DNA from 2 places in the Paenibacillus sp. G2S3 genome. Region 1 is predicted to be linked to the other one. Evidence: a T-box and tRNA genes for the amino acid it is inferred to sense, from the RefSeq annotation. Region 1 holds a T-box; the other holds one or more tRNA genes.

The links. The T-box of region 1 lies ahead of tyrS (tyrosine--tRNA ligase). A T-box ahead of a tRNA ligase gene usually reads a tRNA of that ligase, here a tRNA-Tyr.
Region 2: it encodes a tRNA-Tyr, which carries the amino acid that the T-box ahead of tyrS (tyrosine--tRNA ligase) is inferred to sense. The anticodon was not compared.

Annotation. Positions count from the first base shown of each region.
Region 1 covers NZ_CP126095.1:3,947,564-3,963,453, forward strand. The annotation lists gene QNH28_RS17145 (sulfatase family protein) at 1-999, opposite strand, end outside; gene QNH28_RS17150 (helix-turn-helix domain-containing protein) at 1,106-1,939, opposite strand; gene QNH28_RS17155 (formylglycine-generating enzyme family protein) at 1,979-2,956, opposite strand; gene QNH28_RS17160 (chromate transporter) at 2,993-3,526, opposite strand; gene QNH28_RS17165 (chromate transporter) at 3,538-4,200, opposite strand; gene QNH28_RS17170 (ROK family protein) at 4,387-5,586, shown strand; gene QNH28_RS17175 (anaerobic sulfatase maturase) at 5,651-6,898, opposite strand; gene QNH28_RS17180 (hypothetical protein) at 7,099-7,386, opposite strand; gene tyrS (tyrosine--tRNA ligase) at 7,617-8,876, opposite strand; T-box leader at 8,979-9,209, opposite strand; gene QNH28_RS17190 (Lrp/AsnC family transcriptional regulator) at 9,361-9,807, shown strand; gene QNH28_RS17195 (acetamidase/formamidase family protein) at 9,886-11,436, opposite strand; gene QNH28_RS17200 (DNA alkylation repair protein) at 11,690-12,502, opposite strand; gene QNH28_RS17205 (Crp/Fnr family transcriptional regulator) at 12,613-13,293, opposite strand; gene QNH28_RS17210 (LLM class flavin-dependent oxidoreductase) at 13,382-14,437, opposite strand; gene QNH28_RS17215 (GNAT family N-acetyltransferase) at 14,884-15,381, shown strand; gene QNH28_RS17220 (acyltransferase family protein) at 15,383-15,890, opposite strand, start outside.
Region 2 covers NZ_CP126095.1:136,036-151,925, reverse strand. The annotation lists gene QNH28_RS00755 (acyltransferase) at 1-185, opposite strand, end outside; gene ppaX (pyrophosphatase PpaX) at 182-838, opposite strand; gene lgt (prolipoprotein diacylglyceryl transferase) at 843-1,874, opposite strand; gene hprK (HPr(Ser) kinase/phosphatase) at 1,887-2,825, opposite strand; gene QNH28_RS00735 (ABC transporter ATP-binding protein) at 3,036-4,157, opposite strand; gene QNH28_RS00730 (PucR family transcriptional regulator) at 4,272-5,366, opposite strand; tRNA gene QNH28_RS00725 (tRNA-Lys) at 5,516-5,588, opposite strand; tRNA gene QNH28_RS00720 (tRNA-Tyr) at 5,594-5,679, opposite strand; tRNA gene QNH28_RS00715 (tRNA-Phe) at 5,689-5,761, opposite strand; tRNA gene QNH28_RS00710 (tRNA-Asp) at 5,828-5,905, opposite strand; tRNA gene QNH28_RS00705 (tRNA-Thr) at 5,919-5,994, opposite strand; tRNA gene QNH28_RS00700 (tRNA-Val) at 6,027-6,102, opposite strand; tRNA gene QNH28_RS00695 (tRNA-Met) at 6,111-6,187, opposite strand; tRNA gene QNH28_RS00690 (tRNA-Ser) at 6,218-6,309, opposite strand; rRNA gene QNH28_RS00685 (23S ribosomal RNA) at 6,392-9,320, opposite strand; tRNA gene QNH28_RS00680 (tRNA-Ala) at 9,490-9,565, opposite strand; tRNA gene QNH28_RS00675 (tRNA-Ile) at 9,586-9,662, opposite strand; rRNA gene rrf (5S ribosomal RNA) at 9,708-9,824, opposite strand; rRNA gene QNH28_RS00665 (16S ribosomal RNA) at 9,949-11,506, opposite strand; gene QNH28_RS00660 (pro-sigmaK processing inhibitor BofA family protein) at 11,808-12,065, opposite strand; gene QNH28_RS00655 (DUF2508 family protein) at 12,107-12,358, opposite strand; gene recR (recombination mediator RecR) at 12,495-13,094, opposite strand; gene QNH28_RS00645 (YbaB/EbfC family nucleoid-associated protein) at 13,133-13,444, opposite strand; gene dnaX (DNA polymerase III subunit gamma/tau) at 13,492-15,267, opposite strand; RNA gene ffs (signal recognition particle sRNA large type) at 15,405-15,673, opposite strand; gene rpmE (50S ribosomal protein L31) at 15,791-15,890, opposite strand, start outside.

The sequences.
Region 1 (15,890 bases):
ATTCAAAAGGCTTGCTAATGTCGGTCCTAAATCAAGGTGATAATGTAGCCCATCCTCCACTATTCCATTCTTGCCGCCTGGCCAGCGAATAATCATCGGAATGCGGCAAGTCGCCTCGTCTGCCGTACCGTGCTCGGAGTAAATCCCTAGCTCGCCCAGGCTCTCTCCGTGATCCGCTGAGATCAAGATAGCCGTATCTTCCATCACACCAAGTTCTCTCAGCTTGGAGAAGACTTGCCCGAGATGCTCGTCGAGATATTTAACTCCAGCATCATAGTTATCAAAGATAACACGCAGATCGTCATGATTCTCTATCTCCTGATTATGCCTGAAATGCTGTTGGTAATGTGATTTAGCGAGCACATTCATATCTTCAATGCTGTGCTGCCCCTTCTTCTTTCGGTGAAGCTCAAACACCTCTTCAGTGATCCAATCGGGTAAAGGATCCTTCTCGAAAGGATTACCGTAGCTCTCGGGTGTACGATAAGGTGTATGAGGATCCCAGAAATTCAGGTGCAGAAACCAATTTTCGGACTCCCCATTATCCTGAAGCCATTTAAGCGCCACTGGAAGCACCTGCTCTGCCGTCTCATGCCCCCTTCCACCAACATTGAACACTTCTTGAAAACCGGCATTAAAGGTCCAGGCCGAGTGTCGTTCGGCAAAGGTGCTGATCGACGCGGTTTTCATGGCCGCTTGTCTTAATATAGCGGGAAGACTCTCCATTCCCAGCCGGTCATTAAATTCGCGTTTCGCCCCTTCTCTACGCATATCAGCAGCGGTCCCGCCATGTCCTACAATCCCATTATGAATGCCAAATCGTCCTGACATTAAAGCAGAACGGGACGGTAGACACGGCGCATCTGAACAATAGTAGTTGGTAAAGGTGACCCCTTCTTTAGCGATTGAATCGATATTCGGGGAGGTATTCCGATGATAGCCATAACATCCCAGATGATCCGGGCGAAGCGAATCCAAATCCAAATACAAGATTCTCATGAGGTGTACCCTGCCTTTCCTTTTAATCGAAATGGTTACGCATCGATTCGGGCAGTTTAGAATGATCTGCTCATGCTTATACAGTAAATGAATATGTAAAGCTCCGCTATGGAGTAGCGATGTTTGTTTTTGTATATTCGATACTTTTTCGGTACTCCGCCGGACCCTTGCCGTATTCGCCACGAAATACCTTACTGAAATGCGAAGCATCATAATATCCACATCTCTGGGAGATGTGCTCGATGGTATAATCCGTATACTCCAACATTTGTTTAGCTTGCAGCAGCCGCAATTTTCGAAGCATTTGCATAGGAGTCAGTTTATATATTTTCTGAAACGCCCGGCTAAAATAAACAGGATTCATATGATAGAGCTTGGAAAGCTCCTCTCTACTAATCTCCTGATCAAGTCTCTCCTCCATATATTGCAACGCCTCGTTAAAGCGGTCCGTGACATAGGGATCTCGTGATGAGCGGCGCCCGCCAAGCTTGGTGCTCTCCATAATTTCATAAAGGAGAAAAAATGCCAATGAACCGACCTGAACATTTCTGAAATCATCCTCCTCCTGCAACCACAGGCTTCGCAGCTCGTCAAACCTTCGCTCATATTCGCTTTGATCCCGAATCCGAATCACCTTGCCTAGCGGGAATAACTTGAAGAAGTCATCTCCGTCTCGCACCTTTGCGTTAATATTAAATAGATAATGTACGCCTTCCATTTTGGAGATCACATTAAAAGGCTGGTTAGGACGGTGGATCATCACGTCTCCGGCAGAAGCAACATATTCACCCTCGGAGGAAGTCGTCAAGACCTCACCTTTTTGAATATAAGAGACGGTATAACAAGATTGGACGTAATCGAACAGGACCCGCTTCTGATATTGAATTTTTATGACGTCTAGCACGGTGATATCAAACTGACTATGAATGATAGAGGACAAAGAAGTTCCTCCTTCTAATGTAGTAGTCTTTATGTATTCTCAACCGGTATAATCAGCCGCACATCGAAAGCCAATATTTCCTGCAGAGCTGTCTGGTGTATTTTTGCTTCTGGCTGCCACTCGATAACGGTTGCAATAAGATTTATGGCACAAATACGACCCTCCACGCATCGACCTTGCTTCACCACTTACCGGGCCTCTAGGATTCACTGATTCGGAAGATAAATGATAGGCATTAGTAAACCAATCCTCGCACCATTCCCACGCGTTTCCTGACATATTATAAAGACCATATCCGTTAGGTAGATAGGACTTCACAGGTGCCGTACCTGCATAACCGTCGCTGGCATGATTTTTATCGGGGAACTTGCCTTGCCAAATATTGCAGCGATGCTCACCTCCCGGTTTTAATTCATCCCCCCAAGGGTATCGTTTCTGAACTAGACCCCCTCGTGCGGCATACTCCCACTCCGCTTCCGTAGGAAGACGTTTGCCGGCCCAGCTGCAATATGCATCAGCATCATGCCAAGATATATGGATAACAGGATGATCAAGACGTTCGTCTACATGAGAATCCGGACCTTCAGGATGACACCAATCTGCTCCCTCTACCACCCACCACCAAGGGGTTTGAGTCGCCACTCGGGTCACTTTTTTCCCTGTCACCATGGAAACAAAAGAATGAAATACATAAGACCATCCAAAACGTTCCGCATCTGTAACGTAGTTAGTTTCCTTGATAAAAGCAGCAAACTGCTTATTCGTAACCGCCGTTGCATCAATCAAAAAGGGAGATATGGTAACATTCCTAGCAGGGCCTTCTCCGTCTGCGGGGAACCCTTCTTTGTCATCCGTCCCCATAAGAAAAGTGCCTTCAGGAATAAGGATCATGTCCGAGAAATCTTTATCCCCTTCTAGTCTTTGGTTAGTTGTGTTCTCCTTACAAACATCGATGGAACCTTGTTTCTCGACTTGATTTCGACTAGCTGAACAGCAAGCCCGTATATTCTCTGACATGTGCTTACCTCCAATCTGGGATCGTTCCAGCTCTGTCTAAAAAAAAGCTACACCAAGAATGCCAGAAGCAACGATTATGGTGAGCGGATGCAGCTTATATTTCATTAAACCATAAAGTGCAGCGAATACAATGATTAACGTGCCTATGGTCTGCCAACTAATGAAAGCGTGTTCCATGCTATTTAATCCAAACCGAATCGCAGCATAGGCAATCAAGCCTGTAATCACTGGTCGCAAACCATAGAATAACGTTTTAATCCATTGACTGTCCCTCACCCGATAAAAAAAGATGGAAATAACTAGGATGATGATTAATGAAGGCAGAATCATGCCTAATGTTGACACAATCGCTCCTTCTATTCCGGCTACACGATATCCGATCAAGGTTGCACTGTTCGTTGCAACAGGACCAGGTGACATCCCTGCGATGGAAACTACCTCCTGAAATTCCTTTTCGGATAACCAACCACCAGCCATAGCTTCATGCTGAATCATCGGAATGATGGCGTACCCTCCCCCAAAGGAGAGCAGTCCAATTTTTATAAAGGTAAAAAATAAATTCCAAATCACGTCGCTTCCCCCTAGATGTAATACTCCGGATAATTCGACTCTTCATCAGAATCATTCAAGGACTCCTTCTCGGTCTGAACTTTAAGCCCTAAGAGCTGTTTGATTGGCATATATACAAATCCGATAAATAAACCAACTGCAATCACGTATATAGGATTAATCCCGGAAACCAGTAATACGACCGGTATAACAAACGCCGTAACAGCCGTAGTCTTGTCAAATATAGCGTTCTTGGCCATTCGATATGCAGCTACTAGGATCAAAGCGATAACAGCACCATGAATCCCCTTCATTGCGGCAATGACTTTTGGTTGGTCGGCCAGTTGTGAGTAAACGGCACTAAGTACACAAACAATGATAAAGGTTGGAATCGTAATTCCTGCGATTGCAGCAATCGCCCCCTTCACACCAGCAAGACGATAACCAATGAATGCCGCCGCATTTACACCTACACCACCTGGTGCAGCGCCAGCTAAAGATAGAATTTCATCCATCTCCTCTTCAGCCAACCATTTTCGTTTAACGGAAATTTCCCGTTCAATCATAGGGATCATTGCATAACCTCCCCCGAAAGTTACGGGACCGATTCGAACAAATACCCAAAACAACTGGAGCAGTAGACTTATCCTGAGTTCTGTATTCGTCACCACATTTGTTTTCATAGTTGTTCTCATGGAATCCACCCTTATATACTCTGTCGTAATTCCATTATATCACTTTTTCCCAAAATGGAATTAAGTTTTTTGAGCGGTAAAATACAATCTATGGTTTATGCGTTATACTATATTAATGTTAATAAATACAAACTTTATAAAAAATAATCTGACTAGTTCATCCTATATATAGCTTGGAGGTATATCGTGGAAAAGCACTCAACACACATTCCATCCCCAAAGAAACTCCTATATGACCGAATCGCCGAACAAGGCACTGTTTCCAAATTGGATCTTCTACAAACATTCTCACTTACCAAAAGCACAATGACCCGAATATTGGATGAAATGACGGAAGAAGGCTTGCTTACAGAATGCGGATTTGGGGAATCTAGCGGAGGCAGAAGACCTATTTTATACCAGATCAATCCTTCCTACGGTTACATCATCGGTTTAGAGATTTCCAGGTTGTATTCTTCCCTTGGTTTATTTGATATGCAAATGAACCCAAAATCAATTGTTCATTGGAGAATGGATCAGGCATTCACACCTGAAAGATTTATGGATCATGTAAGTAGTCAAATACGTGCTTTCCTCAGGGATCATCAGTTAGTGGACAGTCAAATCATAGGGATAGGAATAGGGGCTGTAGGACCACTTGACCGGGAGAATGGCTTGATCTTAGAGCCGCTACATTTCCCTGCTTCAGGCTGGAACAATCTCCCGATTTGCACACTGGTGGAGGAACGGACGGGCTTCAAAGCTTGGTTGGACAACGGAGCAAATTCCGCACTGCTTGGGGAACGCTGGTCCATCCGTCACGCTAACATTCAACATATGCTCTATGTACATGCTGGAGCAGGGATCCGCTATGCGATGATGTCGCATGGAAGTATTGTTCATGGGACGATGGATATGGAAGATGCCATTGGTCAAATGATCATCCATACAGACGGACCCCGATTAAATAATGATGGGAACTACGGTGCTCTGGAAGCATTCGTATCTGTGCAGGCGTTAGAACAAAGTGCACGCACAGAGGCGAAAAATGACAACGACCTGATCCTCCAAAGATATAAAGTCTCGCCTGAGAAGCTAACTTATGATGTACTTGTGCAAGCCTTTAGAGAGGGTAATCCCCACGCGCGTGAATTATTTACTCAAGCCGCCATTCACTTCGGGATTGGCCTCGCCAACGTTATCAACCTGTTACATCCTGAGACCATCATTCTAGGTGGTGCGCTCATCCACTCTCACGAGTTGTTCTTCCAAACGGCGGTTGAAGTGGCACAGCGAAACACTTACCGTTATCCTGAATACCAACCTCACTTCACTCTAGGTACTTTAAAAGAAGAAGCTGTGGTGACTGGAGCCGCTATAATGGTAAGAAATCAAATGGTTCTTTAGCATAACAAAAAGGTTGTCCCACAGTCATTTGCATGAGTGTTGGAACAACCTTATTTAATTTGACCTATAGTGGTTGACAGCAACTCTTAAATTTTTTCCCACTTCCGCATAGACATGGATCATTTCGACCTGGAAGTGGTTTTGCACTTTTCCTGAACTCCAGCATCTGCTCCGATCTAAGTCGGTTCGCAAGCAACATCATCCGTTCATAAGCATACGAGTAAAACATTTTGTAGCTGCGGCAAAAATAATCAACCTCAGTACGATCATTCACATCAAGCCAATTCCGGTTACGAGGGCATCCCCCATTGCAAAATTCAAGGTACTCACACTTATGACATGCCTCATTCATATCGGGCTTCATTAACAAGAAGTCATCATATACTGGGCTGCTAAGCAGCGACTCCAGGTCGGTTTGGCCGATATTTCCTAACCTGTGCTCTTCATCAATAAAGAAATCGCAAGGATAGGCATCCCCGTTCGTTTCAAGTACCATCATCTTTGGACAGCCTGAGTTGTGAACGCATAACTCCGCCTCACGATGCATGAACACAAGAAGCATATTCTCAAAAATGCGAATGGGAAGCTCCGGATACCCCTCCTCGTTGTACCACAGGTCAAATGTACGGCATAAAAACGCTCCGTATTGTTCAGGTGTAATTCGAAAGCGGCCAGGCATATCACTCTTCTGTGAAACAAAATCCATGCAAGGGATAAACTGAATATACGGAAATTGTTGTTCCTGGTAGAATGCCATCAATTCGTCTGGTTTCCTCACGTTATCTTCATGAATCACCGTCAGGATACTATACTCCACTCCTACATTCTGTAAATGACGAATCCCACGCATAACTAGATCATAACTACCTTTCCCTGAACCCGTTAAACGATGAGCATCATGAATAAGTGCAGGACCGTCCAGACTAATCCCAACCAAAAAGTTATACCGTTTAAAAAATTCCGCCCATTTCTCATTTATTAGCGTTCCATTGGTCTGTAGTGCATTACTTATCATCGTATGAGGTGGAGCGGATTTAGCTTGGAGTGAAATCACACGTTCAAAATACGGAAGTCCAGCCAATAGTGGCTCCCCACCCTGCCAAGAGAACGTCGCTATACCTGATGATCTATTCATGTACTGAGCGATAAACCGCTCCAGAAGATCCGTATCCATCACTCGGATCGGATGATGAGGATGTCCCCCTGCTGTACTGTAATAGCAATAATCACAGGCTAGATTACAATCCTCTGAGACGGTTTTCCACATGATATGAAGAGTCTCAGGCCTCGAGGTCTGTATGCATGTTGTCATACGATTCTGCCCCTCCTATGTAAGTACACCTATTTCCTATATCTTCAATTAAATCATAGACATGTAGTTCAACGATGAGTAAAACATCATAGCTTGTCGAATATCTAGAGATAAAAAAATACACTCCCCATTGTCTGTTGAGATAATGGGGAGTGTATTTTCTTTGAAGATGAATAGAGCATTACCAGAACACTGTTACTTTAATTACGAACGTATTCCTTATTTGCTGTTTCCAGCATGGATTTCCAATCCGCAAACTTCGTCTCTCTAACTACATGACGATCAAAAAGTTCATCAGGTATGTCAGCAACATCTTCTTCTGTCTTTACTTGAAAGTTCCCTTTGATTACAAACTCATCGAAACTTTTGAAATTGGAATACTTACTCATAAACTCTTCATTAAACAACTTCTCAAAAGATACTTCATTGGGATCTTCTTGATTCATTTTCTGCCCTTGTAACTCATTCATCAATTCTTCCATGGTCATTGGTTTTTGTCTTCTCAAATTACCACTCCTAATTTTCCAATATGGTTTCTGATTATCATGTTAATCCATAAATCACACGAAACCTAAGCTTAACATAATTTTCACTATTTTACCTTTCCATTTTCACTTTAATACGTCAAAAAAAAGACTCTAGCCTCAGAATGAAAATGTCGGTCATTACAAAAAGCCTCCCTTATACATATAAGGAAGGCTAAATAATATCATTTCTTCTAGGACAATTTCACCAAGCTGTAGTTTTTCTTGCCCTTACGGATAATGATAAACCGGCCGCCGATAGCTTCGCTAGCTGTAACTTCCAGCGCTACATCGCTAACTTTCTCACCATTCATGGAGATTGCTCCTTTGGTGATATCCTCACGCGCTTGACGTTTAGATGGCTCGATTCCTAGATCAACCAACCACTCTACGATATTTTTAGATTCCAGTGTAGTTTCGTAAGTAGGCATTTCCTTGAAGCCTTGCTCGATCTCATCCGCAGTTAGGGATTTGATATCTCCACTGAACAGTGCGGCAGTAATGCGTTTAGCCTGCTCCAGCAATTCTTCACCATGTACGAATCTGGTCATTTCTTCAGCAAGTGTTATTTGTGCTTCGCGTTTATGCGGTTCGCTCTGTACTTTTTCCTCAAGCGCATCAATTTGCTCTTTAGATAGGAACGTAAAGTACTTCAAGTATTTCACAACATCACGGTCATCGGTGTTCGCCCAGAACTGATAGAACTCAAACGCAGTCGTTTTGTTCGGATCCAGCCAGATTGCTCCTCCAGCTGATTTACCGAATTTTGTTCCATCAGCTTTCAGCATAAGCGGGATCGTTAAACCGAATGCTTTTGCTTCAGATCCTTCTTTTCTACGGATCAGATCCAGACCGCTTGTAATGTTGCCCCATTGATCGGAGCCACCAATTTGTAGCTGCACATCTTCATGCTGGTACAGATGCAGGTAATCTAGGGATTGCAGGATTTGGTAGGAGAATTCTGTAAAGGAAATTCCACTGTCCAATCTGCTCGCTACAACATCTTTGGCAAGCATCGAATTGATGCTGAAGTTCTTACCATAGTCACGCAAAAATTCGATCACATTGATTTTATGCGTCCAATCGTAGTTATTCACCATACGAATTTGATTGTCGCCATCAGTAACGAACAATTTTTTCATTTGTGCGGTAAGCGCATCTACGTTAGCTTGGATTTGCTCCAGCGTCTGCAATGAACGCTCGGATTGTCGTCCACTTGGATCACCGATCGTACCCGTAGCACCGCCAATTAGCATAACCGGACGATGTCCTGCAAGCTGGAATCTTTTGAGCACCATGAACGGAATCAAGTGACCAATATGCATACTGTCACCCGTTGGATCTACGCCGCAGTACACCGAAACGGATTTCTGGTTGGTCAATTCTCTAAGCCCTTCGGCATCGGTTTGTTGATTGATGGCATCGCGCCATTCTAGTTCGTCGATAATATTCATTGCCTAACACCCCTTAAATTAGTAGAAATCCTATTGATGAATTGAAACATATAAATCCTTATATTTAAAAAACAAAAAAATCGTCCCCCTGTCTATTGTAGACATAGGGACGATTGAATAACCGTGTTACCACCCAGATTGCACCAATGAAACGCTAATGCTAAAACACAGCATTGATGCCACTCGTGACGAGATATCGTTCGCCATTCCGCTCGGTGTTAGCCGAGATACTCCAAAGTGTAATTCGTACTCTTAGTGTGTACCGGGTTTCATCAACCCCCGGCTTTCTGAAACAGGGACTAAGCTACTACTGGGCTTCTTCAACGTATATCGTATATAAGATTACAGCCAGTATAGTGAAATAATTCTTCAATGTCAACATCTTAAGCTGAGAATGCTGAGACACACTCCTGCTGTGACGCACTACTAGGCATTGCCTATTTTTTTCTGTTACAATTACGAAAAAAGAGGTGAACCATTCCGTATGCTTGATCCTATCGATAATCATATCTTAGAACGCCTAACTCAAAACAGCAGAATTTCCTACACCGATCTAGCTAAAGAAGTTAATTTATCAAGCGTTGCGGTCAAGGATCGTATTGATCGGCTCGTCAATCAAGGAATTATTGAGCAATTCTCAATCGTTATTAATGCAGAAAAATTAGGAAAGAAAATTTCGGCGTATCTGGAGCTTGAAGTGGAGCCTGCCCATTTAAATCATATTGTCGGAGTCCTAAAAGAAAATGAACGCGTAGCCGTACTTTATGAAATGACAGGGCCTTGCATTCTTCACATTCACATTCTGGTTGAGAATCTTGAAGAGATGGAACGGTTTATGCATGAATCCATCTACTGTCTGGACGGACTAGTCCGTGTAGAAAACCAAATCTTATTAAAACGCCACAAAAATCAGGACGGTCTAAATATATAAAAAAAGAACCGACTTAATAAAGACGGTTCTTCTCTGGTTTGGATCTTATTATGATTGTGAAATGATTGCTAATTCAACCTACTCCGTTTTAGATAGCTTAGCTTTATAAAAATTCGCGAAATATTCGCTGACCTCAACCTTCTCTTTTACAACCTCTAATGGAGCAACGAGCTTTACGATCTCTCCATTGTACATTCCCGTTGTCGCTCCGACCTTCATCTCCAGAACATTGTTATTATAGCTAATAGTAACCGTCTGAGTAGCCGGCTTCCAGCTCACCTTCGCACCAAAACCTTCAAAGCTGCTACGTAATCCCACTGCCTTGCGCTCCGCTTCGCCGAATTGTGCTTTGTCTATCAAGGCATGAACGCCCCAATTTCCATCCACCACCTGTGTAATTCCGAAATCCGCGGACACAGAAATCAGTGAATATGCTTCATCCTCGCTCAAATCCATTCCAGCCATCAAAAAATCTTTTGTTTTATGAGCGGCATCCTTCATCGCTTTGTCGATGGATGAGTTTTTGAAGATATCCGTATGTGCACTTGCTCCGAGTGCCTCCAAATAATTCGCGTAGCTGAAGCCATGTACAACCCATTCGTTTTCATTTTCAAGTAATGGGAAGCTTAACCCATCCAGCTTTTTGTTAAGCGTTTCCTTTTTATGAAGAATGACTTGAATATCACCAGTGACTGATGTCTCGATGGCAGTTCCGTTAATCTCAGAATCCCCTTGACCGGCATGCGGATCACCAATTGACAGTAGCGCACCCGGTACGGATACAGGATAATACATCGTTGCACCTTCAGTAATCCGCCAATCATCAACATTGCCACCATTGTATGAAGGAGGTACTGAATCTACGATATCCGCTTCTTTAGGCGCCACACCCATCGTACCGAAGTGGAGACGTACTGGAATCTTTACACCTTTCAATACATCAAAATTCTTATCAATCGTATTATGGTCTACAATAACACCTGGGTAGTCGATTGTCGGGTGCACTTGACCATCCGGATCGGTTTGCACTGTCCATTTGTAGTTATAAACAGCTGTTGCATAATCGGTACCACCCTCAGTATCCATCTCATAGATGGTGACCACTTCACGTTGTTTCGGCTCCTCAACCATATCTCCGTATAGATAACCCCAGTTCGCCGCGGCATTCACACCATAGGTTTTTCCAGCATACTTGTCATTTCCATTAGGTCTCAGCTTCATGTCCAGAATCTTCACTTCCAGAATATCCCCAGGCTCAGCACCTTCTACTGCGATTGGTCCCGTCATAATATGTACACCTGGTCCACGAAGCGCTTCGTTCTTCTCCCCTTCTATCCAATGAAAAATATCTTCGACTCCCGCATCCCCCTTAATCATTCGATCGTAATCATCACCGGAATGATGCGTAATAGCCTCGACCGTTACAATATCTCCCGAACGTACCGTTAAAGCTGGATCACCCTTACCAATATTCCCCCAGCGGACGGTCTCCGAATTTGCCTTTAGAACATGCGTTTTCGGTTTATACCCACCTTCTGAAACGTCAGCATACATAACATTAATTGACGAATTCGCTAATAAAAAGACCGATAACGTGACACCTACATTGCGAAAAATTTGTTTTTTCATAGTTCAATCCTCCTCAGCTCAATTCAATGTTATGTTTTATAACATTTTGTGTTTTTGAGTATAACAGATGGATTCCCGATTAACAATATAAATATTTATACGTATTTTGGTTTAAATAATAAATCACAATAATCAGATACCTTTAATAATCCAAGTCCACTTCTTCTCTATATAAAAAAACGCCAACACTTATTAGCTAATTAGCCCATAGTGTTTGACGTTTTAAATTCCATTCTACAGTGAAGTTTCATTTTCAATACAGATCAGTAATACTCCTTGTAGCCCGGGTTACAATCCGCTTCGTTTCCTTGGAGTCCGATGAAATCAACCACTTTTCGCTAAGCTGTAGCACCCAGTCCGGATTGCTTTTACTCGCATCGTTCAACCAATTACTTACAGAATCCTGGACATATTTTGCGGGATCTGACTTAAGTGGTTCTAATAACGGTAGTGCAATTTCTGGGTTCTCTTTGAGTGCAGTAATATGCTTCGCCCACACCCCATGTGGCCGCGTCAATTCGATCGCAAACCGCCTTATATTCGGATCTTGATCATGAACCCAGCTCTCTAAGAACTTAATGGATTCGTGTAACTCTGCAATGACCGATTCCCTTAAAGCCATCCATGAAATCTCACGCACCCCAAAATGATCATCCGCTGCAAAAGGACGGATAGCCGTTAGCTTTTGTGAAAGACTTAAAGATTGATTTAGACCAATCATATAGGCAGCCCAACAGCGGACACTATCGGAACGATGCTGTGCTAAAGCTGTAAATACTCGGGATTGCTCCACCTCTGATTTGCAGTCCAATACCAGTTGCCACTCCCGCGCGATAGCCGGTATGAGCTTCATGATTTTCTTTTCCGATAAATCGTTCAGCCTTTGTAAAATAGGTTGGGATTCCTGTCCAAAACTTAGCTCGTCCAGCACATTTTCCAACAAAACCAAATGATCCACAGCAAGCCATTCCGTTAAATTTACAGTCTGTAATTTTCCTTTATGTAGGAGTTCTATCGTCTCAGCGGGAATATCGCTAACTTTTCGAGCTCCCTTCCTATGTTCCATAGAAATCGTCCCTTCACCTATGATTTTAAAGGCTTGGATAACCTTCTTCTTATCTAGGATACGGGTATTTCTATCCATAAAGATGTAATCTCATTTACAAGTCATGATCTTTATAAGTTTCTTTCCAAGACCTTATCACGGTGGATAAGTATAGTTTTGAACCCTGTCAGAAGCACCTCAGCTTTCACCAATTCTTGCAATGCCACCGTAACTGCCTCTCTACTTGCGCCAATCAAATTAGCGATTTCTTGATGTGACAGCGGAACATTGATTTTGAAATAATTGTCCTCGTTTTTAACACCTAACTGAGCAGATAGCTTTAAAAGAACGCACAATATTTTATCATGCAGATTTCCGATGGCTAGATTTTGCGATAACTGACTCATACTTTTTATACGATCGCTCAATACTTGCATTAATGACATCAAGAATCTAGGTCGAGTTGCTACGAACTCTTCAAATCTCGCAGGATCAATTGTACAGATATGACACTCTTCCATGGCCTCAATGTAATGATCTTTAGTTCCAAACGAAATCACGTTCATTTCACCAAAAATGTTACCCTCACTCAGAATATCCGACGTAAACTGCTTCCCTTCCACATTCAATCGGTATAAGCGAATCTTTCCTTTTTTCACAAAAAATAATCCTTCAGAGAAGGTTGTCGGTGTTTGGATATATGTATTTTTCGGGACTACTGTTATTCGAGTTAACTCTTCCATTTCCATTAAATCTTCCAGCGCTAACGATTGAAGCAAATTGAATTGAGATAAATAATGTATGCTCTCCATCCCCCCTCCTGTGTCGTACAACGTTATTCATTTCTTTAGTATACCGTACAAAAAAAAAAAGCCACGTCCTAAGGACGCAGCTTATTCGTTAACGATTACTTGCTTCCCAGCGCGCTACTTCTTCACGAACACGAGGGGCTACTTCCGTTCCCAGCAGTCTAATCGCCTGCATAACATCCTCATGAGGCATTGTACCGTGGGGCATATGTAAAAAGAATCGCGTAATTCCCACATGCTTGCGAAGATGAATAATTTTGTTAGCAACGGTTTCTGGATCACCAACATAAAGAGCGCCATCAAAGCTGCATGCGTCATCATAATCGGAACGATGGTATGGAGGTGTGCCTTTTTCCTTCGCCCGCACATTGGTCCGAGCATGCGTTGAAGGGAAAAACTTCTCCAGCGCTAACTCATTAGTCTCAGCGATAAACCCGTGTGAGTGTGAGGAAATAGGCAGGTTTGAAATATCGTATCCGGCTTCAGCCGCTGCTTTTTTATATAGCTGCACATGCTTCGCATAATCAAGCGGTAGAACATTGCCGATAATTGCCAAAACAAAAGGTAGACCTAATGCCCCTGTGCGGATCGCAGACTCTGGACTTCCAGCACTCCCAATCCAAATCGGTAACGGATCTTGAACCGGTCGCGGGTAGATACCCAAATTGTTTATGGCCGCTCGATGTTTGCCGCTCCAGGTTACTTTTTCTGACTTTTGAATAGCTAATAACAATTCCAGCTTCTCATCGAACAATTCTTCATAATCTTTCAGATCATAGCCGAATAAAGGAAAAGACTCTGTAAACGAGCCGCGGCCGATCATGATCTCAGCACGTCCATTCGAAATGCCGTCTAAAGTTGCAAAATCTTGAAATACACGTACGGGATCTGCTGAAGACAGGATCATTACGGCACTGGTCAACCGAATCTTCGAAGTCAAAGATGCTGCCGCAGCTAACACAACCGCAGGTGATGAAGCTGCATAATCATGACGATGATGCTCACCCACTCCGTATACATCTAGCCCCACTTCTTCGGCAAGTACAATTTCCTCCACTACTTCACGTAGTCGTTCTGCATGACTTATTGTTTCACCCGTTTGGACATCGGGCGTTGTCTCGACAAAAGTACTTATTCCAAGTTCCACTTTTCATTTCCTCCTAATGTTCTGCAAGCCTGCATTATTCTCTGGTTGTAATTGGTTAATTATTCATAATTACATTAATCAAGACACCTATTATAATAGGATTCCCCGATAATTCCAACTTTTTCAGATCCCCTCGATTATTGATCGGACTTAGGAGCCCTTATTTTAAGAGTTCAGGGCATTTTGCTAGATTATAGGACTCAGATGCAGCTATTCACTAAAAATAACTACCAAAACGTTTGATTTTATGGAAATAAGATCCATGCGGTCCGAAACTGTCGCGAAATTGAGCAAAAATTAAAAAATAGCTGCAATACGGTCCAAAGCGTGCAGTATGCCTCATATCTAACTTTCCCCAAAAAACCACATCTTGTGGATGTGGTTTATCGGAGCATGATGTTATATTGAGATGGATAATTAAAATTAAAATTAAGGAGGAAATAGATTTGGAGACCCAAAGATGTAGCTTATTTAGGTTAAATGATAATGACTTTGAAGATTTAAAGATGATCTATATCAATGAAAACGCAAGAAAATACTTAGGTGGAGCGATACCTGAGGAGCATACCTATAGTAAGTTTTTGGACACATTACAACGTTCAGACCAAGGGGCACATTATTGGACCGTTTGGCTGAAAGACCTTAATAGCTGTATTGGATTAGTTTCTTTAGATAGCCATACGGACGGAATAAACACAGAAGTTTCATATGAATTTCTGCCAGAATGGTGGGGACATGGGTATGCTAGAGAAGTTATTCAGCAAATTTTAAATTACGCTTTCAATGAATTAAATTTATCCAAAGTAATCGCTGAGACACAAACTGCTAATCTCTCCTCCTGCAGACTATTAGAGAAATTAGGTATGCAATTGGAACAAACCGTTCTAAGATATGGTGCTGAACAGGCAATATACAGTATTGAAAATAACTTAGCTACAAAATAAGCTAGCTGATGTTTCCTATCCTCGAGCTTATGGGCTTATCCAGCGGTTTCGGGGGTTTCCTCTGATTAATCCCGATCCCGATACGACCGAATACAAAGGCTCCGCCTGGTATACGATTCGCGAGGTTCATTATGATCGCCGAGCCCACTACACACCCGATAAATTGGAGCAGCACACTGAGTAGTCCAAGGTTTTGCAGCCCGAACGAAGCAGGAAGTTTAACAAACAAAGCCAATAACAACGGGTGAAGCAAGTATATGCCAAAGGAGTATCTGCTACTCCACTCCAGCACACGCGGCACTTTTTTCAATGAAGAAGCCACTGTGAAGAGTAGTAGAATCATGCTCATGGCGAAAAGTAACATATCAATTCTCTTAGAACTATGTGCTGTAATCCAGCCTTGCCCGTTCACGAACAGCACAAGCGCCCCAGTTACAATCGGAAGAATGTAGACTGCTAATCGGAACTGTTTTAATTTTTCCCGGAACCAACTCTCATTTCGTCCCAAG
Region 2 (15,890 bases), 2.9 Mb from region 1:
GTGTGTTTACCAACCTTCATTCCAAGTATCCGTCGATAGATCCAGTTCTTTAACGGTAGAATCGGGCAATAACGGGCGATCTGAATAAAAATAAAGTTGCGGACACCCTTCCACGGGCTGACCGTACGATAAATGTACCAAAGTGAGTTATGACCTTCTACAGGATATCGGGTTACGTTTCTCACGATTCACTCGTTCCTCGTTCCACAATTTCTATAATATCCCTCATGTTATGGAGGATATAGTCAGGATCATACTTGCGGAGAGTGTCTTCGCCTTTTAATGACCACGATACACCAGCCGCATATACGCCTGCAGCTTTTGCTGACTGAATATCAACTGTACTGTCACCCACCATAAGAGTTTTACGAGGATCAACGCCAAGGTTATTGACAGCAGTCAGAACAGGTTCTGGATGTGGCTTTGGTTCAGTAACATCGTTCACCGTCACAATCGTATCCATGTACTTTAGCAAATCAAACATCTCGAGCGATTTAATCGTTGTAGGTCGAATCTTAGTGGTTACAATCCCCATTTTAATCCCACGACGTAAAAGCTCCTCCATCGTCTCATTCACCTGAGGAAAGGGACGTACTAACTCATCGTGATGTTCATAATTATAAGAGCGGTAGGATTTTTCAAGCGCACCACTTACATCCTCAAGACCAGAGAAGACTCTCATCTGTTGCTGAAGGGTCGTGCCCATATGTGGAATAATCTCTTCCCTGGTGAGTGGAGCTAGACCATTGTCCTTCAGCGCGTACATAAACGAACTAATAATTAGCTCATTCGTATCGACAATCGTTCCATCTAGATCAAAAAGAACGCATTCTATCATAGTTTTACTGCTCCTTCTTATCTCCATCCGCTGGCTGTCCTTGCCCAGGTTGTTCCCCCTGACGAGCTTTCTGCGGTGTATTTGCTGCGCTTTCCGGCACTACACTATCTGCATGAATCGGCTTAGTGCACACGATAGGATCAGAATAATGTGCTTTAGGCTCTCCGGTTACCCGACGAATAATGATAAGTAGTACAGCTGCGACGATGATCAGTAGAGCAAGTAGCTGAGAAATACGGATATTTCCATAGCTTGGGTCCAAGTACCCTTGTTCAAAACCTAACCATTCCATCGGTTTCCACAATCCATTCATAAAGGATGCCAAGCCTGCACTTCCATTAAACGCTAAGCTGTCCGTACGTATGGCTTCGATGAAGAAACGACCGATGGAATACCATATAAAGTAAGACATGAAGATCTCACCGGCACGCACAAATTTCTGACGACGGAGGACCATGAGAAGTGCAATGCCCAGTAAGCTCCAAAGAGATTCATACAGGAAGGTCGGATGATGAAAAGCATCGCCTATGTACATTTGATTCACAATAAAGTCCGGTAAATGCAGTTTATCCCGTAAAAATGACTCTTCAACCACACTTCCGTATGCCTCTTGGTTGACAAAGTTTCCCCAGCGGCCAATCATTTGACCCGCGAGTAGTCCAGGTGCACAAATATCAACGATACGCCAGAAAGGGTAGCCCTTATAGCGGAAATATATAATCCCACAAATAATGGCTCCAATTAACGCACCGTAAATAGCGATGCCACCGTTCCAGATCTTAAAGACATCTATTAAATTGTCCTTATAATCCTCCCATTTAAACGCTACAAAATAAATCCGTGCCCCAATAATGGCCGAGGGCACACCCAGCAGCAGCATATCCATAAAAAATTCTTGTGGTATACCAAACCGTTTGCCCTCGCGGATCGCAAGAAATAATCCCGCGAGTGCACCGAAACCTAATATTAATCCGTACCAGTGTACTTGCAGTGATCCAATTGAGAAGACAATAGGATTTAGTGCTAATGGGAACATTCTCTCACACTCCTAATCAAGATCATCCATATCTTCAGATATGGTCGCAGTTAACTTATTCGTGAACTGCAGGGCTGCATTAAAGCCCATTTGTTTCAGGCGATAATTCATTGCTGCAACCTCTATAATAACTGCGAGGTTACGCCCTGGACGTACGGGAATCGTTACAAGTGGAACATCTGTATCTATAATCCGTGTCGTTTCCTCGTCGAGTCCAAGTCGGTCATACTGCTTGTCTTGTTGCCAAGCTTCCAATCTAACAACAAGTGTAATCCGTTTATGATTACGAATAGCACCCGCACCAAAAAGTGTCATTACATTAATGATACCTACTCCACGAATCTCTAATAAATGACGAATTAACTCAGGTGCTGTACCATGCAGCTGGTTATCTGAAGTCTGACGGATTTCCACTGCATCATCAGCAATCAATCGATGTCCGCGTTTTACAAGTTCAAGGGCTGTTTCACTTTTACCAATCCCACTACTACCCGTAATTAGCATACCTACACCATATACATCACAGAGTACGCCATGAATAGTCGCCGTAGGGGCTAGTTTTCCTTCTAAGAAGCTCGTCAAACGACTGGAGAAAATAGTCGTAGCCATAGCGCTGCGAAGCACTGGAAGAGCCTTTTCATTACTTATGTCAATTAGCTCCTGAGGTACATCCAAACCACGTGTAATTACAATACAAGGTGTGTTGTCATTACAAATTCCACGAAGTCGACTTTTCCGCTCAGTTTCAGGCAGCATGGAGAAAAAAGCGAGTTCTGTTTTGCCTAGTAATTGAACACGTTCTTCTGGATAATATTCAAAATAACCAGCAATCTCTAGTCCTGGGCGATTCAGGTCATCGACCGTAATGGGTCTCTTTAGACCTTCCTGGCCGGAAATAACCTCTAATTGAAAATGCTGTACCAATTCAGATACTTTTACTTTCTTAGCCATGTAAGTTCGTCCTTTCGTTACCTGCGGTATTTGTCCGCTTACTGCGTCCGGTTGGCAGCGATCTCATTACATTCCGGAGGTAATTCTCCTGCTATCTTAATTGATAACGCTTATGAATGCAATCTTAGCGCCTAACCAAACAAGGTCCATCTAAACAATAAAGCCACCCTTTCGGGTGGCTTTATCAAGAGAGAAAAGATCTTTACAATCTTATCCCAACAAAATGTTAGCTTCGGATTCTTTATCAAAGAAGTGAATTTTGTTCATGTCGATAGCCAATTTTGGCTTGCTGCCTTCGCGAGTAGTGGAACGTCCATCTACACGAGCGATTACAGTAGATTTACCAAGGCCGCTCAAGTAAAGGAGCATTTCGTGACCAAGGTTTTCAGTAACATCAACCAATGAAGTAAAGATTGTGTTCGGAGAAGCTTCCAAGAATACTGGCTCTTCATGGATATCTTCTGGACGAACGCCCATGATTACTTCTTTACCGATGTAACCTTTGTTACGGATGATTTGAGCTTTTCCGCCTGGTACTTCAACATCAAGGTTCTCAGCACGGAAACGGATAGAACCGCTCACTTCAGACAAAGTACCATTGATAAAGTTCATTGTAGGGGATCCGATAAATCCAGCTACGAACAAGTTTGTAGGTTCATTGTACAACTCTTCAGGGGAAGCTGCTTGTTGAATGATACCATCATACATAACTACGATGCGATCACCCATTGTCATAGCTTCTGTTTGGTCATGCGTTACGTAGATACAAGTAGTTTCAAGGCGTTTAACCAGTTTAGTGATTTCAGCACGCATTTGACCACGAAGTTTAGCATCCAAGTTGGAAAGAGGCTCATCCATCAAGAAGACTTGTGGATCACGTACGATAGCGCGTCCCAAAGCTACACGTTGGCGTTGACCACCGGAAAGCGCTTTTGGTTTACGTTCAAGCAAATGCTCGATATCAAGAATTTTAGCAGCTTCGCGAACCTTCTTGTCGATTTCATCCTTCTTCACTTTACGAAGTTTCAAACCGAAAGCCATGTTTTGGTATACGCTCATATGCGGATACAGGGCGTAGGATTGGAATACCATCGCGATATCGCGGTCTTTAGGTGCAACGTCATTAACTACACGATCGCCAATGTACATTTTACCTTCGGAGATTTCTTCCAAACCTGCGATCATACGCAAAGTTGTGGATTTACCGCAACCGGAAGGTCCAACCAATACTAGAAATTCCTTATCTTTAATATCAAGATTGATATCGATTACTGTTGCTTTATCTGAACCCGGGTATTTTTTGAAAATATGCTCTAAACGTACGCCTGCCATTGTATTTCCCCCTCGAGTTAATTATTAATTAATTAAAATAAAAATTCTGTTTCCTTGTACATTTATATTACCCCAGTCGGGACACTATGGCTATTTGTAAGGTTCACAAAAAACCTATTTCCTTTTCGTCACTTTATACAAAAGCATAGTAAGCTTCACAATAGCAGCGTCCCCAAAGCTTCTTACATCTGCACCAGTCTCTTGTTTTATCTTATCCAGACGGTATAGCAGCGTATTACGATGGATATATAACTTCTTGGCGGTTTCACTTACATTACAGTCCATTTCAAAAAAGGTCTCCAAAGTTAGCAGCGTTTCTTTATCTGATAGTACAGTGGAATAGTCGCCAATTTGTCCAAGCAACTGTTTACGGCGCGCATCAGGAATGCTGTTAACCAAACGTTCCAAATGCAGTTCCCAAGGTAAATGAATATACTCTCCTACTTGAAAAATACGACCGAGTACAATCGTCTCCCTGAGTAAAGCCACAGATCCCGTCAACCCCTTAACAGGGACTATAGGAGGAGCTACTGCCAAATGGAATACGCCTACCCATTCACTCGCTATCAGCTCATGTAAGCCCATACTTGTCTGTGCTAAAAGATCATCTACGCTCTCTTCTTCATCATCCTTATCATCCCCGCCCGTAAGCAACTCCTTACGAGCTAAAATTAACCACTCTTTCTCTTGAAGGGGAATAAGGAGGATTTCGTTCTCAAAATAGCTACGTAGCAATTTCATCAGTGAACGATAAGAGATCTGCGGACTATGTGCGATCTCACTACTAAGGAGGAATGGAATCATGTCACCGAACAAACGCCCTTTTAGGCTCATCTCATCAGGAATTTCAGAATCATTCTTTTCTTGCTCTAGCTCCGTGTTTAACCAGGCACCAAGTTGCCGTGCCTCCACTTCACCTTCTTCTCTAAGCCCTGTAGCCTTAAGCGCAATAGCAAAATTTCGAACTGCATAGTTGACCAGTTGTACTTCCAGAGAGGTGAGCCCCTCCATTTCTACCCAAACAGCGGTTATACGCCCGTCACTCTCATACAAAGGTGCCCAGAGATGACCCTCATGGATAACCAACTGATCCTGTGCTTCTAATCCCATGCTAAAAAGAGAAGCTGAATGCTGCCTCCCTAACTGCTTGATTCCGGTTCTCTTTCCGGTGAGCTGCTCTAAATTTTTCCGCAATGTCTCACTATCCATAGTCACCATGCTCCACCACTTTTGCTCTTTTCGCCTATTTTAGCATATTCTCTTATATTATGTTAATCGCTTCACTAGCGCGCTACTATAATACAACCATAAAACACAAAAAAAGCCACCACCATAAGGTGATGACTTTCTGTTTGGGATGAGCCATGAAGGACTCGAACCTTCGACACCCTGATTAAAAGTCAGGTGCTCTACCAACTGAGCTAATGGCTCATAAATGGTGGGGGATGATGGATTCGAACCACCGAACACGTACGTGAGCAGATTTACAGTCTGATGCGTTTGGCCACTTCGCTAATCCCCCAGGGAAAAGTGGCTCGAGACGGATTCGAACCGCCGACACGAGGATTTTCAGTCCTCTGCTCTACCGACTGAGCTATCGAGCCATATTAAATTGACATAAAAATAAAGTGGTAGTATTAAACTTCCCACCCTAGTCTTGTGGAAAAAAATGGCGGAACCGACGAGATTCGAACTCGCGATCTCCTGCGTGACAGGCAGGCATGTTAGGCCAACTACACCACGGTTCCGCATTGATAATAATGGTGCCGGCGAGAGGACTTGAACCCCCAACCTACTGATTACAAGTCAGTTGCTCTACCAGTTGAGCTACACCGGCACGGTGTGAAATAAATCTTAAAGAGATGAAAATGGTGGAGGCTGAGGGGATCGAACCCCCGACCCTCTGCTTGTAAGGCAGATGCTCTCCCAGCTGAGCTAAGCCTCCAGGTATTATGGTAGCGGCGAAGGGGATCGAACCCCCGACCTCACGGGTATGAACCGTACGCTCTAGCCAGCTGAGCTACACCGCCACAATAATTAGAAATGCTATGGATTGAAAATGGCGGAGAGAGTGGGATTCGAACCCACGCACCGCTTACGCAGTCTAACCCCTTAGCAGAGGGTCCCCTTATAGCCACTTGGGTATCTCTCCAAACGATATCAGTACCACAGCAATCCAAACAGGAATTTGACTCCCTGAAAACTGAATCCGAATTGAATTTGCGTTTTAAGTATAGGATAAGCCCTCGACCGATTAGTATTGGTCAGCTCCATGCATTACTGCACTTCCACCTCCAACCTATCTACCTCGTCGTCTTCAAGGGGTCTTACTAATTGGGAAATCTCATCTTGAGGGGGGCTTCACGCTTAGATGCTTTCAGCGCTTATCCCGTCCGTACGTAGCTACCCAGCCATGCTTCTGGCGAAACAACTGGTGCACCAGCGGTACGTCCATCCCGGTCCTCTCGTACTAAGGACAGCTCCTCTCAAATTTCCTGCGCCCACGACAGATAGGGACCGAACTGTCTCACGACGTTCTGAACCCAGCTCGCGTACCGCTTTAATGGGCGAACAGCCCAACCCTTGGGACCTACTTCAGCCCCAGGATGCGATGAGCCGACATCGAGGTGCCAAACCTCCCCGTCGATGTGGACTCTTGGGGGAGATAAGCCTGTTATCCCCAGGGTAGCTTTTATCCGTTGAGCGATGGCCCTTCCATGCGGTACCACCGGATCACTAAGTCCGACTTTCGTCCCTGCTCGACTTGTAGGTCTCGCAGTCAAGCTCCCTTATGCCTTTGCACTCTTCGAATGATTTCCAACCATTCTGAGGGAACCTTGGAACGCCTCCGTTACTCTTTAGGAGGCGACCGCCCCAGTCAAACTGCCCGCCTGACACGGTCCCCGTACCCGATAAGGGTACTAGGTTAGAACCTAGATACGATCAGGGTGGTATCCCAACGGCGCCTCCACCGAAGCTTGCGCTCCGATTTCTACGGCTCCCACCTATCCTGTACAGATCGTACCCAAATTCAATATCAAGCTGCAGTAAAGCTCCATGGGGTCTTTCCGTCTTGTCGCGGGTAACCTGCATCTTCACAGGTATTAAAATTTCACCGGATCTCTCGTTGAGACAGCGCCCAAGTCGTTACGCCATTCGTGCGGGTCAGAATTTACCTGACAAGGAATTTCGCTACCTTAGGACCGTTATAGTTACGGCCGCCGTTTACTGGGGCTTCGGTTCATAGCTTCGGATTGCTCCTAACCACTCCCCTTAACCTTCCAGCACCGGGCAGGCGTCAGCCCGTATACTTCGCCTTGCGGCTTCGCACAGACCTGTGTTTTTGCTAAACAGTCGCTTGGGCCTTTTCACTGCGGCCCCCTCGTGCTATTCACACTACCGGGGCACCCCTTCTCCCGAAGTTACGGGGTCATTTTGCCGAGTTCCTTAACGAGAGTTCTTCCGCGCGCCTTAGAATTCTCTTCTCGCCTACCTGTGTCGGTTTGCGGTACGGGCACCTTCTCCTGGCTAGAGGCTTTTCTTGGCAGTGTGAGATCATGACCTTCGCTACTACAATTTTCGCTCCCCATCACAGCCCAGCCTTAATGATGTGCGGATTTGCCTACACATCAGCCTCACTGCTTAGACGGACATATCCATCAGTCCGCGTCACTACCCTCCTGCGTCACCCCATCGCTCATAGCGGATTACGGTGGTACAGTAATTTCAAACTGTTGTCCTTCGACTACGCCTTTCGGCCTCGCCTTAGGTCCCGACTTACCCTGAGCGGACGAGCCTTCCTCAGGAAACCTTGGGCTTTCGGCGGATCAGATTCTCACTGATCTTTTCGTTACTCATACCGGCATTCTCACTTGTATGCTGTCCAGCGCTCCTTACGGTACACCTTCAACCCACATACAACGCTCCCCTACCCCAGATACATACGTATCTAGCCATAGCTTCGGTGGTGTGTTTAGCCCCGTTACATTTTCGGCGCAGAGTCACTCGACCAGTGAGCTATTACGCACTCTTTCAATGGTGGCTGCTTCTAAGCCAACATCCTGGTTGTCTGTGCAACTCCACATCCTTTCCCACTTAACACACACTTGGGGACCTTAGCTGATGGTCTGGGCTGTTTCCCTTTTGACAATGGATCTTAGCACTCACTGTCTGACTCCCGGCAATAAGTATATGGCATTCGGAGTTTGACTGAGCTTGGTAATCCTTGCGGACCCCGCACCCAATCAGTGCTCTACCTCCACTACTCTTATACCGAGGCTAGCCCTAAAGCTATTTCGGGGAGAACCAGCTATCTCCGAGTTCGATTGGAATTTCTCCGCTACCCCCACCTCATCCCCGCACTTTTCAACGTACGTGGGTTCGGGCCTCCAGTGCGTGTTACCGCACCTTCACCCTGGACAGGGGTAGATCACACGGTTTCGGGTCTACGTCCACATACTAAATCGCCCTATTCAGACTCGCTTTCGCTGCGGCTCCACCTTCTCGGCTTAACCTTGCATGTTAAACGTAACTCGCCGGTTCATTCTACAAAAGGCACGCCATCACCCATAGATAGGGCTCTGACTTTTTGTAAGCACACGGTTTCAGGTTCTATTTCACTCCCCTTCCGGGGTGCTTTTCACCTTTCCCTCACGGTACTGTTTCACTATCGGTCGCCAGGTAGTATTTAGCCTTAGCAGATGGTCCTGCTGGATTCATACGGGGTTTCACGTGCCCCGCACTACTCGGGATCCGTCTCGGAGAGAACACAGTTTAGGCTACAGGGCTTTTACCTCTATCGCGGGCCTTTCCAGACCTCTTCGCCTACCATATTCCTTTGTAACTCCATGTGAGACGTCCCACAACCCCTAAGAGCAAGCTCTTAGGTTTAGGCTGTTCCGCGTTCGCTCGCCGCTACTGACGGAATCACTATTGTTTTCTCTTCCTCAGGGTACTTAGATGTTTCAGTTCCCCTGGTCTGCCTCTACATTTCCTATGTATTCAGAAATGAGTAACTGCGAATTACCACAGCTGGGTTTCCCCATTCGGACACCCCCGGATCAAAGCTTGCTTACAGCTCCCCGAGGCAGTTTCGTTGTTCGCCACGTCCTTCGTCGGCTCCTGGCGCCTAGGCATCCTCCGTGTGCTCTTATTAGCTTAACCTTGATTTTTCCGCAGGAAAATATCATACAATGACATTTCTCTTGGAATCATCTCACTAATAACATTTACTTGTTTACACAAGTTGCTAAAAGATGTTCTAAAACGCAAATTCGTTTCGGTATCCAGTTTTCAAGGATCAATGTTTAAAGAAGGTATTGAATTAAAATTATGGTGGAGCCAAGCGGGATCGAACCGCTGACCTCCTGCTTGCAAGGCAGGCGCTCTCCCAGCTGAGCTATGGCCCCATAAAAGATATAAAGTTATATGGTGGGCCTTGGTGGACTCGAACCACCGACCTCACCCTTATCAGAGGTGCGCTCTAACCAACTGAGCTAAAAGCCCATATAACATATATAACATTGTGAATCAACCAATGAATGGTTGTCCGCTTGGCGACGTCCTACTCTCCCAGGACCCTTCGGTCCAAGTACCATCGGCGCTGGAGGGCTTAACGGTCGTGTTCGGGATGGGTACGTGTGGAACCCCTCCGCTATCGCCACCAAACGCATACGAAAGAGACTTGCTCTTTCAAAACTGAACACGAGTGAGTGTTCGAACCCGAAGGTTCTATTGTGGAAGCTAAGCTTCCGATTTGAATGTTTCCATTGCAGGAAACGATTCTCCATAGAAAGGAGGTGATCCAGCCGCACCTTCCGATACGGCTACCTTGTTACGACTTCACCCCAATCATCTACCCCACCTTCGGCGGCTGGCTCCCTTGCGGGTTACCCCACCGACTTCGGGTGTTGTAAACTCTCGTGGTGTGACGGGCGGTGTGTACAAGACCCGGGAACGTATTCACCGCGGCATGCTGATCCGCGATTACTAGCAATTCCGACTTCATGCAGGCGAGTTGCAGCCTGCAATCCGAACTGAGACCGGCTTTGATGGGATTGGCTTCACCTCGCGGCTTCGCTTCCCGTTGTACCGGCCATTGTAGTACGTGTGTAGCCCAGGTCATAAGGGGCATGATGATTTGACGTCATCCCCACCTTCCTCCGGTTTGTCACCGGCAGTCACTCTAGAGTGCCCAACATGACTTGCTGGCAACTAAAGTTAAGGGTTGCGCTCGTTGCGGGACTTAACCCAACATCTCACGACACGAGCTGACGACAACCATGCACCACCTGTCTCCTCTGTCCCGAAGGCCGCTGCTATCTCTAGCAGATTCAGAGGGATGTCAAGACCTGGTAAGGTTCTTCGCGTTGCTTCGAATTAAACCACATACTCCACTGCTTGTGCGGGTCCCCGTCAATTCCTTTGAGTTTCAGTCTTGCGACCGTACTCCCCAGGCGGAGTGCTTACTGTGTTAACTTCGGCACCAAGGGTATCGAAACCCCTAACACCTAGCACTCATCGTTTACGGCGTGGACTACCAGGGTATCTAATCCTGTTTGCTCCCCACGCTTTCGCGCCTCAGCGTCAGTTACAGCCCAGAAAGTCGCCTTCGCCACTGGTGTTCCTCCACATATCTACGCATTTCACCGCTACACGTGGAATTCCACTTTCCTCTTCTGTACTCAAGTCACCCAGTTTCCAGTGCGACCTTAGGTTGAGCCCAAGGTTTAAACACCAGACTTAAATGACCGCCTGCGCGCGCTTTACGCCCAATAATTCCGGACAACGCTTGCCCCCTACGTATTACCGCGGCTGCTGGCACGTAGTTAGCCGGGGCTTTCTTCTCAGGTACCGTCACTCCGATAGCAGTTACTCTACCGGACGTTCTTCCCTGGCAACAGAGCTTTACGATCCGAAAACCTTCATCACTCACGCGGCGTTGCTCCGTCAGACTTTCGTCCATTGCGGAAGATTCCCTACTGCTGCCTCCCGTAGGAGTCTGGGCCGTGTCTCAGTCCCAGTGTGGCCGTTCACCCTCTCAGGTCGGCTACGCATCGTCGCCTTGGTGGGCCGTTACCCCACCAACTAGCTAATGCGCCGCAGGCCCATCCCTCAGTGACAGATTGCTCCGTCTTTCATTCTTCCTTCAGGAGAAAAAAGAAATTATCCGGTATTAGCTACCGTTTCCGGTAGTTATCCCAGTCTAAGGGGCAGGTTGCCTACGTGTTACTCACCCGTCCGCCGCTAAGTTGTTTTGAAAGCAAGCTTTCAAAACAACTCCGCTCGACTTGCATGTATTAGGCACGCCGCCAGCGTTCGTCCTGAGCCAGGATCAAACTCTCCAATTAGTATTGAAAAGAGCGATATGCTCATTTTGAAACATCTGACGAGAAAATTAATTCTCTATTTTGGATTTCACTTTCGTGATTTCCTACTCACTCGTTGTTCAGTTTTCAAAGATCAATGTCTCATTTGTTGTCATCGTTGCTTGTCAGCAGCGACCTTTATAATATATCACAGCACCTTTGTTTTCGTCAAGCGTTTTTTTAATTTCTTTTTTTCGCTTACCGTTTCAGCAAGTTGTTAATCAACATCTTGTCCAAAGGGGCGAGACTTAATGTATCATATTTTTCAAACCCACGTCAAGCATTAAAACAAAATAATTCTTAATCCTATTAACATTATTACCCCTGGAAGGCCAAGAACCGTTACTGCGCCTATGGTTGCGGGATTCAAGGGAATGTGAACCTGTGTGATCAAACCCGAGAAATTCACTACATATATCGCAAGCGCAGCTAGTACTAAATGAACGCCGAACAAACTAAGCCATCCAAAGCCAAGTTTTTTTCTGAACACAATTAAACTCAGCATCACAACCGATAAGACCAGAACTCCTATAGCTATCATTCTTAGCATATTGATCCCCCTTATATTCTTTTAACTAGCACCTACATCTGACTGCTATTTAACCCCATGCTTTTTGCATGCTTGAGATGTATCTGATATTTGCGCTCTGCTGCCTCCAGAATATAAATAGCGTAATCAATTTGATCTTGACCCAATGCCTCATCAAACATTAGGTACGCTCTCTCCCACTCAGATTGCGCCTTACGAACCTCCAATAACGTTTCCCAGCCTTCCGCATCTTTTCTACCCTGTTCTTCATCTGCTCCCTGCCACAATGAGCTCCACCATCCCATTACCCATTCCTCCTCAGAATAATTTCGATGCAAAATTACATCTCGTTATTCTCATTCATATCGGGATAGGGACAAACTTAGAACAAAAAAAGGAAGCCCAAGGGGCCTCCTTTTGAAAAACACAACTTTAGAGCTACTAGAATAGCTCACGACGGCCTTCCAACGCTTTGGACAAGGTAACCTCGTCGGCATATTCAAGATCGCCACCAACAGGCAAGCCATGGGCTATTCTGGTGATTTTAATCTCAAATGGCCGAACTAGACGAGAAATATACATCGCCGTTGCCTCACCCTCAATGTTGGGGTTGGTCGCCATGATAAGCTCACTTACTCTTTCATCACTCAAACGAGTCAATAATTCCTTCAAGCGAATATCATCAGGGCCTATACCTTCCATAGGAGAAATCGCACCCTGAAGAACGTGATAATACCCATTAAACTCTTTGGTTCGTTCTATTGCCACCAAATCCTTGGAGTCTTGGATTACACAAATTACTGAAGGATCTCTAGTTTTGTCCTGACATATCTTACACGGGTCCGTATCCGTAATATTACAGCAGACGGAGCAATAATGAAGATTACGTTTGACGCTTACTAGCGCTTTAGCAAAATCAATGACGTCATCCTCTTTCATGTTAAGCACATGAAAAGCTAACCGGGCGGCTGTCTTCGGCCCAATCCCGGGCAAACGCGTAAAAGCATCGATCAGCTTGGCTAGCGGTTCGGGATAATACAAATTAATAATTCTCCTTTAGACGAAAGTGGAGTGAGTGATTAGAACAAACCTGGGATCTTCATTCCACCAGTAAATTTACCCATATCATTGTTCGCAAGCTCTTCAGCTTGAGTTAAAGCATCATTAACCGCAGTAATCACTAAATCCTGCAGCATTTCAACATCTTCCGGATCAACGGCTTCTGGCTTAATTTGAATAGAAAGCAACTTTTTGTGACCATTGACTTGAACAGTAACTACACCGCCACCAGATGAGCCCTCAATAACTTTGCCACCTAGCTCTTCTTGAGCTTTAAGCATTTGCTCCTGCATTTTCTTAACTTGCTTCATCATTTGGTTCATATTATTCATACATCATCTCTCCTTTGGAATGCGCAATTAGCGCTAGTATGCTTACATTACTCTTTTATGACAACAAGGTCTTCTCCAAAAAGCTGGATAGCCTCATCAATCCAAGGTTCAGATTTCGCATCCGCAGTGTCATGTTCATGCTCTAGCCGCAATTCTTCTTTGCTAGGCTGTCCCACCGACTTCTGAGCGGCTTCGTTCCAATCGCGCTGCATGATAGTCACCAATCTATAGGGCTTACCAAGACGTGCTGCAAACACATTCTCAATGACCTGTCTGTTTGCTGGCTTCTCCGTTGTATCGCGATGAATCGTGTTCTTGAATGCAACAAGCACCGCGTCGTCCATTATGGATACAGGCTCACCGTCTACAAACCACGCGTGAACCGTTACCTTTTCCTCTTTTACCCCTTGCAAGACAAGACTCCACTGTTTGTAGATAGCTCCAAAATCAGGACTATCCTTACCAGCAATAAACTTATCTACATTTGGAGGCATTTTGGAGGTTGCGGAGATTCTTGGCGCAGAACTTGGGGCCGGATTCGATTTCGCAGAAGAGGCGCCATCTCGCCCACCTCCGGAAATGTTGCCGGACTGCAACGCCTGTTCCAGCTTTTTCTCCAGCGCAGCAATCTGTCTCTTGAGCACATCCAGTTCACCAGAGTTGACTGCAGGAGTATTCACCCCTGATCCAGACTGCAATGCACCTAACGACGCAACAGATGCGGTCTCACTTTCCTCTTGCTGCAAGCTACAAAGCTTCATCAACGCGACTTCAAATAACGTCTGCGGATGAGTAGCATACTTCATTTCACCCAGGTACTTATTAAGTGTATCTACGATTTGAAACAGACGATCCCTAGAAAATGCAGTGGCCATATCTTTAAACTCGGCAGGATTAAGCACTCGCTCCGTCAGTTGATCGGCCCCGGGTACCATCTTAATCATCAATAAATCACGGAAATAATACATAAGATTCTCTAGGCATTTATCAGCACTCTTACCTTCATGCATAAGCTGCTCAACAAGCTCCAGAAGAAGACCCATATCCCCTTCCAAAATAGCAGTGGCAAGACGTGCAAATTGCTCAGAGGGTATCCCTCCGGTCATCCCTAGCACTTGTTCGTACGTAACTTTGCCATCTGTAAAAGATGAAATCTGATCCAGCAAACTCACTGCATCACGCATACCCCCATCAGAAAGACGGGCAATATACTGCAATGCGTTAACATCGGCTGTAATCCCTTCCTTCTCACAGATAGCGTTTAGATGTGCTGTCTGCTCTTCCAAAGCTACTCTGCGGAAGTCAAAACGCTGACAACGAGAGATGATCGTCGCTGGCAATTTATGAGGTTCCGTAGTCGCAAGGATGAACATTGCATGTGACGGTGGTTCTTCCAACGTCTTTAATAGCGCATTAAATGCTTCTGTTGTCAGCATATGCACTTCATCAATAATATACACTTTACGGCGCACCTCGGTAGGTGCATATTTCACCTTATCCCGAAGGTCGCGAATCTCTTCTACGCCCCGATTGGATGCCGCGTCTATTTCCTGCACATCCATCACATTACCCGCAGTGATTCGCAAGCAGGAAGGACACTCGTTGCAAGGCTCCGGACCTGGCCCACGTTCACAATTGACCGCTTTCGCTAAGACTTTAGCAGCACTTGTCTTACCAGTTCCCCGCGGACCACTGAACAGATAGGCATGCGAAACCCGCTGTTCACGAATTGCGTTCTGCAGCGTTTGGATAATGTGCTGTTGTCCAACCATGTCTTGAAACGACTGCGGCCGCCAAGCACGGTACAGCGCGATATGTTCCACTATGCATTACCCTCTCTTAGGCTGCCTCTTTCCCGGCATTTGTCGCAAATTTATTATACTATATTCATCGGCTATTGACCAAAAACAAAAAGCATCTTTGCTTGTGGCAAAGATGCTGTTATAAATAGAATTATAAACCGTGCACCTGTTATTGATGACTACGATCCAAGCGGCAACCCTACATGACTGCTCGGGCTAGGCCACCCTCCGGCACAAGAGTAAACTTACTTATGGCTGCTTCCTTCCGGACCTGACCAGGTTCATAAGCACTCATTGCGGAGGACCCAACCGTCAACACAGCCCGTAGGAACCAAGGCCTCACATCGATAGCACCTCTAACAGGAATTCAACCTCGCTACAGCGGATTGCGAGTTACAGGGCACCGCTACCTCCCCGTCTAGCACGGCGAAGTTAAGTATAGCTTACGCTCGGACAAAAATCAACTCTAAGACATAAAATGAGCCCCTCAGCGAGAAAGCTGGGGGCTCGATCTAACCATTAAGCCGCTAAGCGACTATTCCAATTAGATACCGTATTTCTTCTTGAATTTATCAACGCGACCGCCGGCATCCAGGAACTTCTGCTTGCCAGTGAAGAAAGGATGGCAGTTGGAGCAAATCTCA